Regions from separate parts of the Achromobacter sp. FW305-C-13 genome, predicted to be linked through region 1. Evidence: riboswitches for the same ligand, from Rfam matches in the RefSeq annotation. Region 1 holds a riboswitch; the other holds the start of a gene.

Region 1 (6,399 bases):
CGCGCATCGTGTTCGAGGCCGTGCCGGAGCGGCTGGACGCCAAGCGCGATGCCTTCCAATGGCTAGGGGAAACCTGCACGCCAGACGCCGTCATTGCATCCACCACGTCCACCTTCCTGGTCACCGAACTGGCCGAACTGGTGCCGCACCCCGAGCGCTTTCTGAACGCGCACTGGTTGAACCCCGCCGCCTTGATTCCGCTGGTGGAAGTCAGCCGGGGGCCCAAGACGCGCGACGCTGCCGCCCAGCAGCTGCTGGAGGCGTTGCGCCAAGCGGGCAAGGTGCCGGTGCAGTGCGCGCCGTCCGCAGGCTACATCGTGCCCCGCATCCAGGCACTTGCCATGAACGAGGCCGCCCGCATGGTGGAGGAAGGCGTCGCCAGCGCCGAAGACATCGATACCGCCGTCCGGCTGGGCTTCGGGCTGCGCTTTTCGGTGCTGGGCTTGCTGGAATTCATCGATTGGGGCGGCGGCGACATCCTTTACTACGCCTCGCGCTACCTGTCCGAAGCCATCGGCCCCCGCTTCGCCTCACCTGAAGTCATTGCTCGCAATATGCAGGAAGGCCGCAACGGCCTGCGCGACGCCCAGGGCTTTTACGACTACGCCGGCGTGGACGTGGACGCCTACAAATTGGAGCGTCTGGGGCAGCTGTGCCAGCGGCTGGAAATCATGGGACTGCTGCCGCGCGCGGGCGCAGCCCCTGCCGAGCCCCAAACCGCCGCTGACGCTCAGCGCGCGAGTTCTTCCAGTATCCGGTAGGCCAGCCGCACGCGGGCCTCGTTCGGATAGTTCTTGTTGGCCAGGATCACGACCCCCGCCTTCCTGGCCGGCACGAACGCCACATAGGCCCCGAAGCCGTTGGTCGATCCCGTCTTGTTGATCCACACGGCATCCTGCGGTGCAAGCGGGGGATTCAGTGCGGCCGCCGGATGGCTCTGGCTGTTCAGCGTGCCCGCATTCGCTGTCAACAGCGCATCCAGCGTGGCGGGATAGGCAAGCTGCTCCCAGGCCAGGTCCTGCGTCATGTCCCCTATCCGGTAATAGCCCACGTGCGTGCGGGCGACGGCGCGCTGGATAGCGGCGTCGCCCGCCGTATTCAGATTGGCCTCGACAAAGCGCAGCAGGTCGCGCGCGCTGGTCTTCACGCCATAGGCCTCCGCCGCCAGCACGCCCGGATTCACGCGCACCGGCGCATCCTGTTTGTTGTAGCCCTGAGCGTAGTCACCCATCGCGGCGGCCGGCACGTCGATGTACGTGTGCGACAAACCCAATTTGGGAAACAGCGTCTTTTCCATGGCGTTGGCGAACGGTTCGCCCAGGCTCTTGGCGGCCACCACCCCAAGCATCCCGATGCTGGGATTGGCATAGGTGCGGTACGTGCCCGCTGGGTACTGGGGCCTCCAGGCCTTCAGGTAATCCATCAACTGCGCGTCGTTGCGCACGGCGTCGGGCACCTGCAACGGAAACCCTCCGCCGGTATGCGTGCCCAGATGGACGAGCGTCAGCTTCCCGAAATCCGACCCCTGCAAGACGGGCAGGAAGCGCGCGGGGCTGTCGTTCAACGACAGCTTGCCCAGCACTTCGGCATAGGCCGCCAGGGTCGCGGTGTAGGTCTTGCTGATCGAGCCCACCTCGAACAGGGTGTCGCGGCTGACTTTGGCCTGGGTCTGGCGCGAGGCCACGCCATAGCTGTAGAACTGCTGCCGGCCGTCCCGCGTGATGGCGATCGCCATGCCGGGCACGCCGTATTCGCGCATCACGGCCTGCGCGGCTTCGTCGATGCTGCGGCTGGCCGTGGTCGGGTCTACGGGAGGCGTCGGCGCGGCAAACGCCTGCGCAGCGCCTGCGCCCAGCGCCAAAACCGCCAGCCCCGACAAGGCGATGCGCCGGGTACTTTCAACTTGCATTCTCATGGTCCTATCCCTTCATTTCCAGCCGCTGCCGACCGCCCGACATAGTACTTACCCTGAATCCCATTCGACAAGAACTTGGCTATTCTCTATTCCGTCGATTCAAAACCGCGCAGAAGAGACTGGCCCTTGCGGCCGGCGCCGACGGAGCAACCGCCCCGGAAACTCTCAGGCAACAGGACTGCGCGAGTCTAGACAATCTGGAGAGAGGCGCCGTGCGCGCCCACCGAAGGGGATCCCGCCGTCATCAGCGCAGCGGGTGAAGCTCTCAGGTACCAAGACAGATGGGGTGCGGCGGCCAGTTCGGGCCGCGGCCACTCAATCTGGAGCCATCATGCCCCGCATCGCCATCATTGGCGCCGGTATCACCGGCGTCACGTCCGCCTATGCCTTGTCCAAGCTGGGATACCAGGTCACCGTCTACGACCGCCAGCGCTATCCCGCCATGGAAACGTCCTACGCCAATGGCGGCCAGCTGTCGGCCAGCAACGCCGAGGTCTGGAACAGCACCGCCACCGTCCTGAAGGGCCTGCGCTGGATGTGGCGCAAGAACGCGCCGCTATTGCTGAACCCCAAGTTCAGCTGGCACAAGTATTCGTGGCTGGCGCAGTTCATGGCGCAGATCCCGAACTACCGCGAAAACACCATCGCCACCACGAGGTTGGCCATCGAAGCACGCCAGCATCTCTTCGACATGGCCGAAGCCGAAGGCATCGACTTCGACCTGGAACGCCGGGGCATCCTGCACATCTACCACGACGCGGCCAGCTTCGACGCCGCCCGCCGTTCGAACGCGCTGTTGCAGGCAGGCGGCCTGGAGCGGTACGCGGTATCCGGCAGCGAAGCCCGCAATATCGAACCCACGCTGCAAACGGATTGCCACGGCGGCTTCTACACGCCGTCGGACGCCACCGGCGACATCCACAAATTCACGAGCGGCCTGGCGCGCGCGTGCGAACGCCATGGCGTCACGTTCGTGCAGGACGCCGACATCGAGCAGATCAGCCGCGACAGCCGTCCCTATGTGCTGGACGTCCTGCGCGAAGGCGGCACCCAGCGCGAGCAGCACGAAACCGATGCCGTCGTCATCTGCGCCGGCGCCGTCAGCCGCAAGTTCGCGCGACAGATGGGCGACACGCTGAACATCTATCCGGTCAAGGGCTATTCCATCAGCGTGCACCTGGACGACGCGCAAAGCCGGGACGCCGCCCCCCGTGTCAGCCTGCTGGACGAAGCGGCCAAGATCGTCACCAGCCGGCTGGGTGACCGTTTCCGCGTGGCCGGCACGGCGGAATTCAACGGCTTCAACATGGACATCCGCGCAGAACGCGTGCAGCCGCTGATCGACTGGACGCGCAAGCATTTCCCCAACATCCGGACATCGCGCGTGGTGCCCTGGTGCGGCCTGCGCCCCATGACGCCCAACATGATGCCGCGAGTCGGCCCGGGCAAGCGCCCGGGCGTGTTCTACAACACGGGCCACGGCCACCTGGGATGGACCCTGTCGGCGGCCACCGCGCAGATGCTGGCGGCAAGCGTCGGGAAGACGCTGCCGCTGCCTTGAGCTGGCGCCCGATCAGTAGCGCCAGGTCACGCCCACGGAGCCGGCATTCTCGCGATTGCCGCCTCCGAACTGGCCGCTGTAGGTGATGCCGATGGTGGCAGAACGCGACACCGCGATATCCACGCCCAGCTCGGTGAACGCCGCGTCGCGCGCCAGCGGCGCGCCGGATACCGTGAAGGGCTGGCTGCCGTTGAACGCCAGGCGGGTCCGCGATTCAACGTCGCCGAACGCGTGCCGCCAGCCTGCGGCCGCACGCAACACGCCCTCCGTCTTACCCGCGGAGAACGCCGTCTTGCCGCGCAGGCCCAGGGTCGTGGTAGTCAGCGAATTGCGGTTGCTTTCCCCGCTCAATGCCGCCAAGCCACCCGATTCCTGGAAGCCCCGGGTACGCGTGTCGGACCACGCCACGCCCGCGAACGGTTCCAGTTGCGCCCGCTCCGCCACCGGCCACGCATAACCGACTTCGGTGAAGAGCTGGCCCGTGCTGGCGCCGTAGTCCGCGGTCAGCTTGTCTTGCTGGCCCGCGACCGCAACGTTGCGTGTCGTGGAAACGTCGTGCCAGGTGTAGCCGGCGCCGACCAGCAGGTTGATCTTGCCCGGTCCGGCCTGGAAGGCCTTGCCGCCATAGACCGTGGCGCTGTAGCTGTCGACATCCGCCTTGGACGAATTCGCATCGACCCGGATGCGGCTATCGGTGTAGCCCAACGCGCCGCCCAAGCGCCAGCCGCCGCCCACCGCGTGGTCTGCACCGACGAACACGCCGCCGGTACGCTGATCCACGCGCGAGGCGTTGCCGTTGCCATCCAGCGTCTGCCAGGTGCCGACAAGCTCGGCCCAAGCGGGTTGCGCTGCCGAACCCGGCAGTGCCGATGCGGGCGACGTGCCGCCTGCCTGTGCGGTGGCGGCGCCCGGCGCAAGGCCGGCATCCAGATTGGCGCGCAAGCTCTTGAACGGCAAGTTCCGCGACAGTCCGCTCAGATTGTTCAGGCCCGACGTCACGCTGGCGTGCGCCTCTCCGGACAGGCTGTCGAACACGCCGGCGGGTGCGCCTTCCGGCAAGGTCAGCACGTACTGATACAACGGATTCGCACCGGACAGGCTGTCCAGCGCATTCGCGGCGGCGCGCTGGTTCGACGTGCCTGCCGCGTCGGCAAAGCGCATCGGACGCGTGCCCGGCGTGGACGGCGTGGTGGGTTCTACCGGCACGCGCTTGCGGTCCAGGCGCAAGGTGACAGCCTGCGCGTCATAGCCCAGGTTCGCATCCAGATACGCGAACGCGGACGATGCGGAATCGAACGCGCCGTTGATCCGGTTCGCAGTCAGAATCGTGTAGCTGCGCTCGCCCGCCAGATTGCCGTCCGGGCCGACATGCAGCACCGAACCACCCAGATTGGCCGTGCCGCTGACTGCGATGCGGTCGCTCTCGTTGGATTGCGAGTCCGCCTCGACCCGGTATACGGAACCGGCTTCCAGTGTCAGGTCGCCCGCCACGCGCAGCGTGCCGATGGAGTTCCCCGGCGCGATGATGCCACCCGCCTGCACGGTGGTGCCGCCGACGGTGCCCGTTCCTTGCAGCACGGCGTCGCGAGCCACCGTCACCTGGCCGCCCAGCTTGCCCTGCCCATTGATGCCGACCGACAAGATGCCTTGATCAATGCGGGTAGTTCCGGCAAAACCCGCGCTGTCGCCGGTCAACGCCAACATGCCGGCGCCGGTCTTGGACAAGCCGCCCGTTCCGGACAGGACGCCCGAATAGGTACTCGATTGCGGGGCGTCCATATGCAAGGCCCCGGCCGCACCCACGTCCACATTGCCGGACAAGGCACCGCCCGAGGCGGCCAGCGTACCGGCCGTCACGCGCCAGTTCTGCGCACTGCGGCCCGACAACGTCAGGACACCCGCGCCAGCCTTGGTCGCTTCGCCCGAGCCCGAGATGTCGCCGCCGAACGTTCCGCTAGCGGCCTGATCGAACACGACGAAACCGTTATTCAGCAGATTGCCGCGGATCGAATCCGTATTGCCCACCAGCGTGCCTGCTTCGACGCGCGTATTGCCGTAGGCATTGGTGCCCGTCAGCACCAGCGTGCCGGCGCCGAGCTTGACCAAGTCGCCCGCGCCCGACAGCGCCTGCCCCACCGTGAAGCGATTGCTGGCCGACGCAATATCGAACGCCCCGCCCTGCGTGCTCCACTGCAGGTTGCGCGACGTCTGCGAGAAGCTCTGGCCCGTCACGCGCAGCGTGCCGCCGTTGAACGTCAGGCCGCCCGAGGCATCGCCCAGGCTTGCATCCTGCGACACGCTTAACACGCCCTCCGACAACCGAGTGCCGCCCGTGTGATTGTTTGCGCCGTCCAGCACCAGCGTGCCGCCGCCCGTCTTGTCCAGCCCACCGCTGCCCTCGATCGGCGCGCCGATGGAGGCGGTCACGCCTGCCAACACGCGCAGCTCGCTGCCATCGGGTGCCGTCTGCAACGCCCCGCCGGCGCCCGCGAGCGGGCCGATCTGCCAGCCGTCAGACACGAATTGCAAGCCCTTGAAGCTCTGGGTGCCGGAGACCGACACCTGGCCGGCGGTGCCTTTAAACACAGCATGCTGCTGGCCCCAGGCACCCGACCAGCCTGACTGGCCGTCGGTCTCCCACTGCAGGCCACCGGGTCCCCATGTTCCTGAGCCGCCGGTCCAGACCAGCAAAGCATCAGGCGTAGTGACAGGAGCCACGCGCAGGTCGACGAAACCGGCACGCGTAGTGTCGATCAAGAACTGGTCGCGCGTATGGTTTGCCGGGATCGTGTCCAGCGTCAGTCCGTTCCCACTCAACGTACCGCCGTAGGCGAACAAGCGGTAGTAGCCGAGGGTCGGCTGCGCATTGTCGCGAATCTGCAGCTTGGCGTTCAGGTCAAGGTTGCCGACCACCCGGGTGGAA
Region 2 (6,399 bases), on a different contig from region 1:
GTCGGAGGCCACCACCACCACGTCCATGCCGGCCAACTGCGCCGAGGCAGGGTTGGTGCCGTGCGCCGACGACGGGATCAGGCAGACGTTGCGCTGATGCTGGCCGTTGGCCTGGTGGTAGCCGCGAATCGCCAGCAGGCCGGCGTATTCGCCCTGCGCGCCCGAGTTGGGCTGCAGGCTGATGTTGTCGTAGCCGGTGATCTCGCACAGCGCGGCCGACAGGCGATCGATCAGCTCGTTGTAGCCCTGGCTTTGCGAAGCGGGTGCGAACGGGTGGATCAGCGCGAACTCGGGCCAGGTGATCGGGATCATCTCGGCGGTGGCGTTCAGCTTCATGGTGCACGAGCCCAGCGGGATCATCGTGCGATCCAGGGCCAGATCCTTGTCGGCCAGGCGGCGCAGGTAGCGCAGCATGTCGGTTTCGGACTGCACGCTGGAGAAGACCGGGTGCGTCAGGATGGCGCTTTCGCGGGCCACCGAAGCGGGGATGCCGCCCGCGGCGGCGGCGTCCAGCGCGTCGATGTCGAGCTCGACATCATCGCGCTCCAGGCCGGCGGCGAACACGTTGACCAGCGCTTGCAGGTCGGCCGTGGTGACGGTCTCGTCCAGCGACACCGCCAGGCGGGCGCCGTCGACGCGGCGCAGGTTGATGTGCTCGCACTCGGCGGCCGTCAGGATGGCCGGGGTCGCGGGGCCGGTTTCCAGCAACAGCGTGTCGAAGAACGTGTCGTTCACGACCTTCACGCCCAGCTTCACGAGTTCGGCGCGCAGGATGGCGGTGCTGCGCTGCACGCGGCAGGCGATGCGGCGGATGCCAACCGGGCCGTGCCACACAGCGTACATGCCGGCCATCACGGCCAGCAGCACCTGCGCGGTGCAGATGTTCGACGTCGCCTTTTCGCGGCGGATGTGCTGTTCGCGCGTCTGCAGCGCCAGACGCATGGCCGGATTGCCTTGCGAGTCCTTGGACACGCCGACCAGGCGGCCAGCCATGTTGCGCTTGAACGAATCCTTGCAGGCCATGAAGCCAGCGTGCGGGCCGCCGAATCCGAACGGCACGCCGAAGCGTTGCGCCGAACCGATAGCGATGTCCGCGCCCCACTCGCCCGGGGCGGCCAGCACGGCCAGCGCCAGCAGGTCGGTGGCGCACGCCACCACGGCGCCTTGCGCGTGGGCGGTTTCGGTCAGCTTGCGATAGTCGGCGACGGAGCCGGTGCTGTGCGGGTACTGCAGCAGTACGCCGAAGCACTCGGGCAGGCCTTCGGCCTCGTCGCCCACCGCGATTTCCAGTCCCAGGCCTTCGGCGCGCGTGCGCACGACTTCAATGGTCTGGGGATGCACATGGCGCGAGATGAAGAACACCGGGCTTTGCGACTTGGCGCCGCGGCGGGCCAGCGTCATGGCTTCGGCGGCAGCGGTGCTTTCATCCAGCAGCGAGGCGTTGGAAATGTCCAGCCCGGTCAGGTCCGCGACCATGGTCTGGTAGTTCAGCAGGGCTTCAAGACGGCCCTGCGAGATCTCCGGCTGGTAAGGCGTGTAGGCCGTGTACCAGGCGGGGTTCTCAAGAATATTGCGCAGCACGACGTTGGGCGTCTGCGTGCCGTAGTAACCCTGGCCGATGTAGTTGCGGTAGACCTTGTTGCGGCCCGCGATCTGCTTCAGTTCGGCCAGCACGTCGGTTTCGCTGCGCGAGGGCGGCAGCGCCAACGGGGCCTGGCTGCGGATCTTGGCGGGCACGACTTCTTCGATCAAGGCGTCCAGGCTGGGGCTGCCAATCACGCTCAGCATGGTGGCCTGGTCGGCATCGGAGGGGCCGATGTGGCGGGGAATGAAGTCGGTATGGGTGTCTAGGGCGCGCGACATGGGGGGATCTCGGGGTGGTGGTGCGTCAGGGCGGGCGCGACACAGGGGCCGTGCCCGCCTCGGGCCAGCTTTAGCCGTTGGCGACGGCTTCGTAGCCGGCAGCGTCAAGCAGCTTGTCGGCATCGGCGGCGTTGACCGGCTTGATCTTGAAGATCCAGGCGGTGAAGGCCGATTCGTTGATCAGGTTGGGGTTGTTTTCCAGCTCATCGTTGAACGCGACGATTTCGCCGGCCACGGGTGCGTAGATGTCGGAGGCGGCCTTGACCGACTCGACCACGCCGGCGGTTTCGCCCGCGTTCAGCTTGGCGCCGACCTTCACGTCGCCAACGAAAACCAGATCGCCCAATTGATCCTGGGCGGTGTCGGTGATGCCGACGACGAACACGTCGCCTTCAGCTTTGACCCATTCGTGGGACTGGGTGTACTTGCGATCGGTGGGCAGACTCATGGGAACTCCTGAGGGAATGCGGGTAGATGAATGGTGTTGCGCGCCTCGCGCGGGCGACGCTTGCCCTGGCCGGGCCGGCGCTCGCGCGAAGCTTCGAGTTTACGAGTGTTCGACGGCTTTGCCGTTACGGACAAACGGCAGTTTGCAGACCAGGGCGGGCACCCATTTGCCGCGGATGTCGACCTCGACCGTGTCGCCCGGACGCACGCCTTGCGGCAGGCGGGCAAAGCCGACCGACACGCCCAGGGTGGGCGACATGGTGCCGCTGGTGAGTTCACCCGTGCCGGCCGGCGTACGCACGGCCATGTGGGCGCGCATGACGCCGCGCTCTTGCAGCTTCAGGCCGATGAAGGTGGCGGGGGTGGCGAACTGCTCCAGCGCGTCGCGGCCGATGAAACGGCGCTCAGCGTCTTTCAGGGAGACGGTCCAGGTCAGGCCGGCCTGGTCAGGGTGCGTCAGCTCGTCCATGTCCTGGCCGTACAGGTTCATGCCGGCCTCCAGGCGCAGCGTGTCGCGCGCGCCCAGGCCCGCGGGGCGCACGCCCTGGGCGACGAGATCACGCCACAGCTGCACGACTTCGGTAGCGGGCAGGACGATTTCAAAGCCGTCTTCACCGGTGTAGCCGGTACGGGCGACAAGCGTGTCGTCGCCCACGATGGCGGCGACGAAGGGGGTCAGCGCTTCGGTTGCGGCCTGCCAGGCCGGGCGGGCAGCCCAGACCTTGGCGCGGGCGTTCGGGCCCTGCACGGCCACCATGGCCAGATCGCGGCGCGGGGTGATGGTGACGTCGAAATTGCCGGCCTGCTTCACGCGCTGCATCCAGGCCATGTCTTTGTCGGCCGTGCCGGCGTTGACCACCACGCGCCATTCGTCGGCGGCGAAAAAGTAGATGATCAGGTCGTCGATGACACCGCCTTGCGGGTTCAGCATGCAGGAGTAGAGCGCCTTGCCCGGCACCGTCAGCTTGGCCACGTCATTGGCGACCAGGCGCTGCAGGAAGGCAAAGGCGTCCGGGCCGACGACGTCGGCGTTCAGCATGTGCGACACGTCGAACATGCCGGCGTCCTGGCGCACCGCGTGGTGTTCTTCCAGCTGCGAGCCGTAGGCCAAGGGCATGTCCCATCCGCCGAAATCGACCATTCGGGCGCCGGAGGCGATATGTTCTTCGGCCAGCGGGGTGCGTTTGAGGGTTGCGGACATGCGCGGAAACTCCGGGACGGCAGGGCTCTGCCAGGGTTACGGAATGCCGGTCGCGGCAGGCGGACTACGCCCGCGCGGCTACGGCTGAATCTTCCGCCCCTCTGTCCTTTTGCCTGAGAGTTGCCCCGCGCATGGCGGGTTTGCACCTTCGGCGCCTGGGCTGCTCGTTGTGTCCCTTCTTCAGGGTCGGCGCCAGGTCTCTCCAGAGTACTGTTTTGCCGCGTCCGCACGGTAAAAAACCGGGACAGGGCAAGCATGTGCGGTATCGGTTACCTGAGCGATTCTGGGCGAATTGCGCCTTCGGCGGCGGCCCGAAATGAAAGGCCGCTCTCTCCCGCAAACATGCGTGACAGCGGCGCCAAGCATACAACGAAAAGAAGCCCTCGGGAAAGGCCCCCACGCCGCGCACGCTACGCGTGCTTGCTGCCCCCCGAGGGGGCTTTTTCCCCTTGGGGCGGCCCGGCGGGGAAAAGGCCTCCACGCCGCGCACGCTACGCGTGCTTGCTGCCCCCCAAGGGGGCTTTTTCCCCTTGGGGCGGCCCGGCGGGGAAAACCCGTCCTTCTGACGCCCAGCCGGGTCATCCCAACGCGGTGTCCAGCAACATCATCAAGACGAACCCGATCATCAACCCGCAGGTGGCATAAACCTCGTGGCCCTTGCGGTGCGACTCCGGGATGATCTCGTGGCTGATGACGAAAAGCATGGCGCCGGCCGCAAAACCCAGGCCCCACGGCAGCATCGGCGCCGAGAATCCGACGATAGCGGCGCCGATCACCGCGCCCAGCGGTTCAACGAGCCCGGACAGCATGCCCAACGCCACGGCGAAGGAGCGCTTGTAGCCGGCGGCCAGCAGCGCCACCGCCACGACCAGGCCTTCCGGGATGTCCTGGATGGCAATGCCTGTAGCCAATGCGGTGCCCCGCACGGGGTCGCTGCCCGCATAACCCACGCCGATGGCCAGGCCTTCGGGCAGGTTGTGCAAGGTGATGGCGAACACGAACAGCCAGGTGCGCCGCAGGCGGTGCGCCTCGATGCCCTCGCGGCCCTTGATGAAATGCTCATGCGGCAGGGTCCGGTCCATCACCAGCAGGACTGCCGCGCCCAGCAGGATGGCCGCGCCGACGGTCAGGCCTGCACCCCACGGCCCCATGCCCTGGGTCTTGGCAGCCTCGATGCCGGGCGCCACCAGCGAAAAGGCGCTGGCGGCCAGCATCACCCCGGCGCCAAAGCCGAACATGCTGTCCTGCACCTTCTGCGGGATGGTGCGGGCGAAGAGAATGGGAAGCGTGCCCAGCGCGGTGGCGGCGGCCGCCACCAAGCCGCCCAGCAGCGCGTCGGCCACGTGCGGCGCGCGCACGTCCAGGTAGGCCCAGAGCTGATGCAGCGCCAGGCAGGACACCATGACGGCAAGCGTCCACACGCTGATGCTGGTGGCCGCGGGCCGCACGCGATGACGGCTGAAGGTGTTCATAGGGCCGCTCCCCTCCTTGAGAGAGATGCGCTCAGCCCTTCGCGGCCGCATAGCGGCGAGCCACTTCGGGCCAGTTCACGACATTGTAGAAGGCGCCGATATATTCGGGACGGCGGTTCTGATACTTCAGATAGTAGGCGTGTTCCCAGACATCCAGACCCAGGATGGGGGTATTGCCCTGCATCAGCGGGCTGTCCTGGTTAGCGCTGCTTTCCACCACCAGCTTGCCGGCCGGCGTCACCGACAGCCAGGCCCAACCGCTGCCGAAACGGGTCAGCGCCGCCTTGGTGAAGGCCTCGCGGAAGGCGGCCAAACCGCCCAGTTCGGATTCGATGGCGGCCGCCAGCGCGCCGTCAGGTTCGCCGCCGCCTTCGGGCGACATCACCGACCAGAACAGGCTGTGGTTGGCGTGGCCGCCGCCGTGGTTGCGTACCGCGCCACGGATGGCCTCGGGCAACTGGTCCAGGCGGGCCACCAGGGCTTCGACGGGTTCATCGGTGCTGATCCCGGCGTCGTCCAGGGCCGCGTTCAGGCTGGTGACATAGGTTTGATGATGCTTGCTGTAGTGGATCTCCATCGTCATCGCGTCGATGTGAGGCTCCAGGGCGTCATAGGCGTACGGCAGGGTCGGAAGGGTGTAGGCCATGCATGTCTCCGGTGGACCCGCCTTCCCGATGGAAGGCGTAAGTCAATATCGAAAACATAAATGATATGTATTTTTATTTGATATCACAATGGTATTGTTGCAATTCGTGCCATAGCGCCCGGCTATGCGCCGGGCACCTTCCCTACAGCGCCTTGCCGCAAGCCACGCCCGACGCCCAGGCCCACTGGAAGTTGTAGCCGCCCAGCCAGCCGGTGACATCCACGGCTTCGCCGATGAAATACAGCCCCGGCGTGGTCTTGGCCTGCATGGACTTCTGGTCCAGCCCGCGCGTGTCCACACCGCCGCGCATCACTTCGGCCTTCTTGTAGCCGGCGGTGCCGCTGGGCACCAGCGACCATTGATGGATGTCCTGCGCCAGCGCCCGCAGCGTCTTGTCCGGCGCGTCGGCGAGACGCAACGCGGCCAGGCCGGGTTTGCCGCCCTGCTCGGCCAGATGCAGCCAGCGGTCGGCCAGCCGTTTGGGCCAAAGCCCCGCCAGCACGGTATGCAGCTGCTGCCGGTTGCCGGATTTGGCGGCCAGCAGTTCCTGGGCCAGATCGCGGCCCGGCGCCAGGTCAATCACGATGGGCTCGCCGGGCTTCCAATAGCTGGAGATCTGCAGGATCGCCGGGCCCGACAGGCCCCGGTGAGTGAACAGCAGGTCTTCCAGGAATTCGCCCCGCGCCTTGCCCTGCCCGGTGTGCAGGCCGACTTCCAGCGCCACGCCCGACAGCTCCGACAACGCCTGCCATTGCGCGGGGTCGAAAGTC

What was found. Region 1 has a riboswitch for glycine ahead of AC3WMU_RS01470 (D-amino acid dehydrogenase). Riboswitches for the same ligand answer to the same signal wherever they lie in the genome.
Region 2: it holds a riboswitch for glycine, as region 1 does, so the genes downstream of both, gcvT (glycine cleavage system aminomethyltransferase GcvT) here and AC3WMU_RS01470 (D-amino acid dehydrogenase) in region 1, are expected to answer to the same signal.

The regions. Positions count from the first base shown of each region.
Region 1 is NZ_JBYSYN010000001.1:309,970-316,368, reverse strand. It holds gene AC3WMU_RS01480 (3-hydroxybutyryl-CoA dehydrogenase) at 1-761, shown strand, start outside; gene ampC (class C beta-lactamase) at 731-1,915, opposite strand; glycine riboswitch at 2,016-2,106, shown strand; glycine riboswitch at 2,107-2,206, shown strand; gene AC3WMU_RS01470 (D-amino acid dehydrogenase) at 2,247-3,476, shown strand; gene AC3WMU_RS01465 (autotransporter domain-containing protein) at 3,489-6,399, opposite strand, start outside.
Region 2 is NZ_JBYSYN010000002.1:787,338-793,736, reverse strand. It holds gene gcvP (aminomethyl-transferring glycine dehydrogenase) at 1-1,863, opposite strand, end outside; gene gcvH (glycine cleavage system protein GcvH) at 1,934-2,311, opposite strand; gene gcvT (glycine cleavage system aminomethyltransferase GcvT) at 2,411-3,511, opposite strand; glycine riboswitch at 3,603-3,727, opposite strand; glycine riboswitch at 3,762-3,858, opposite strand; gene AC3WMU_RS15100 (ZIP family metal transporter) at 4,090-4,983, opposite strand; gene AC3WMU_RS15095 (superoxide dismutase) at 5,015-5,629, opposite strand; gene AC3WMU_RS15090 (BaiN/RdsA family NAD(P)/FAD-dependent oxidoreductase) at 5,772-6,399, opposite strand, start outside.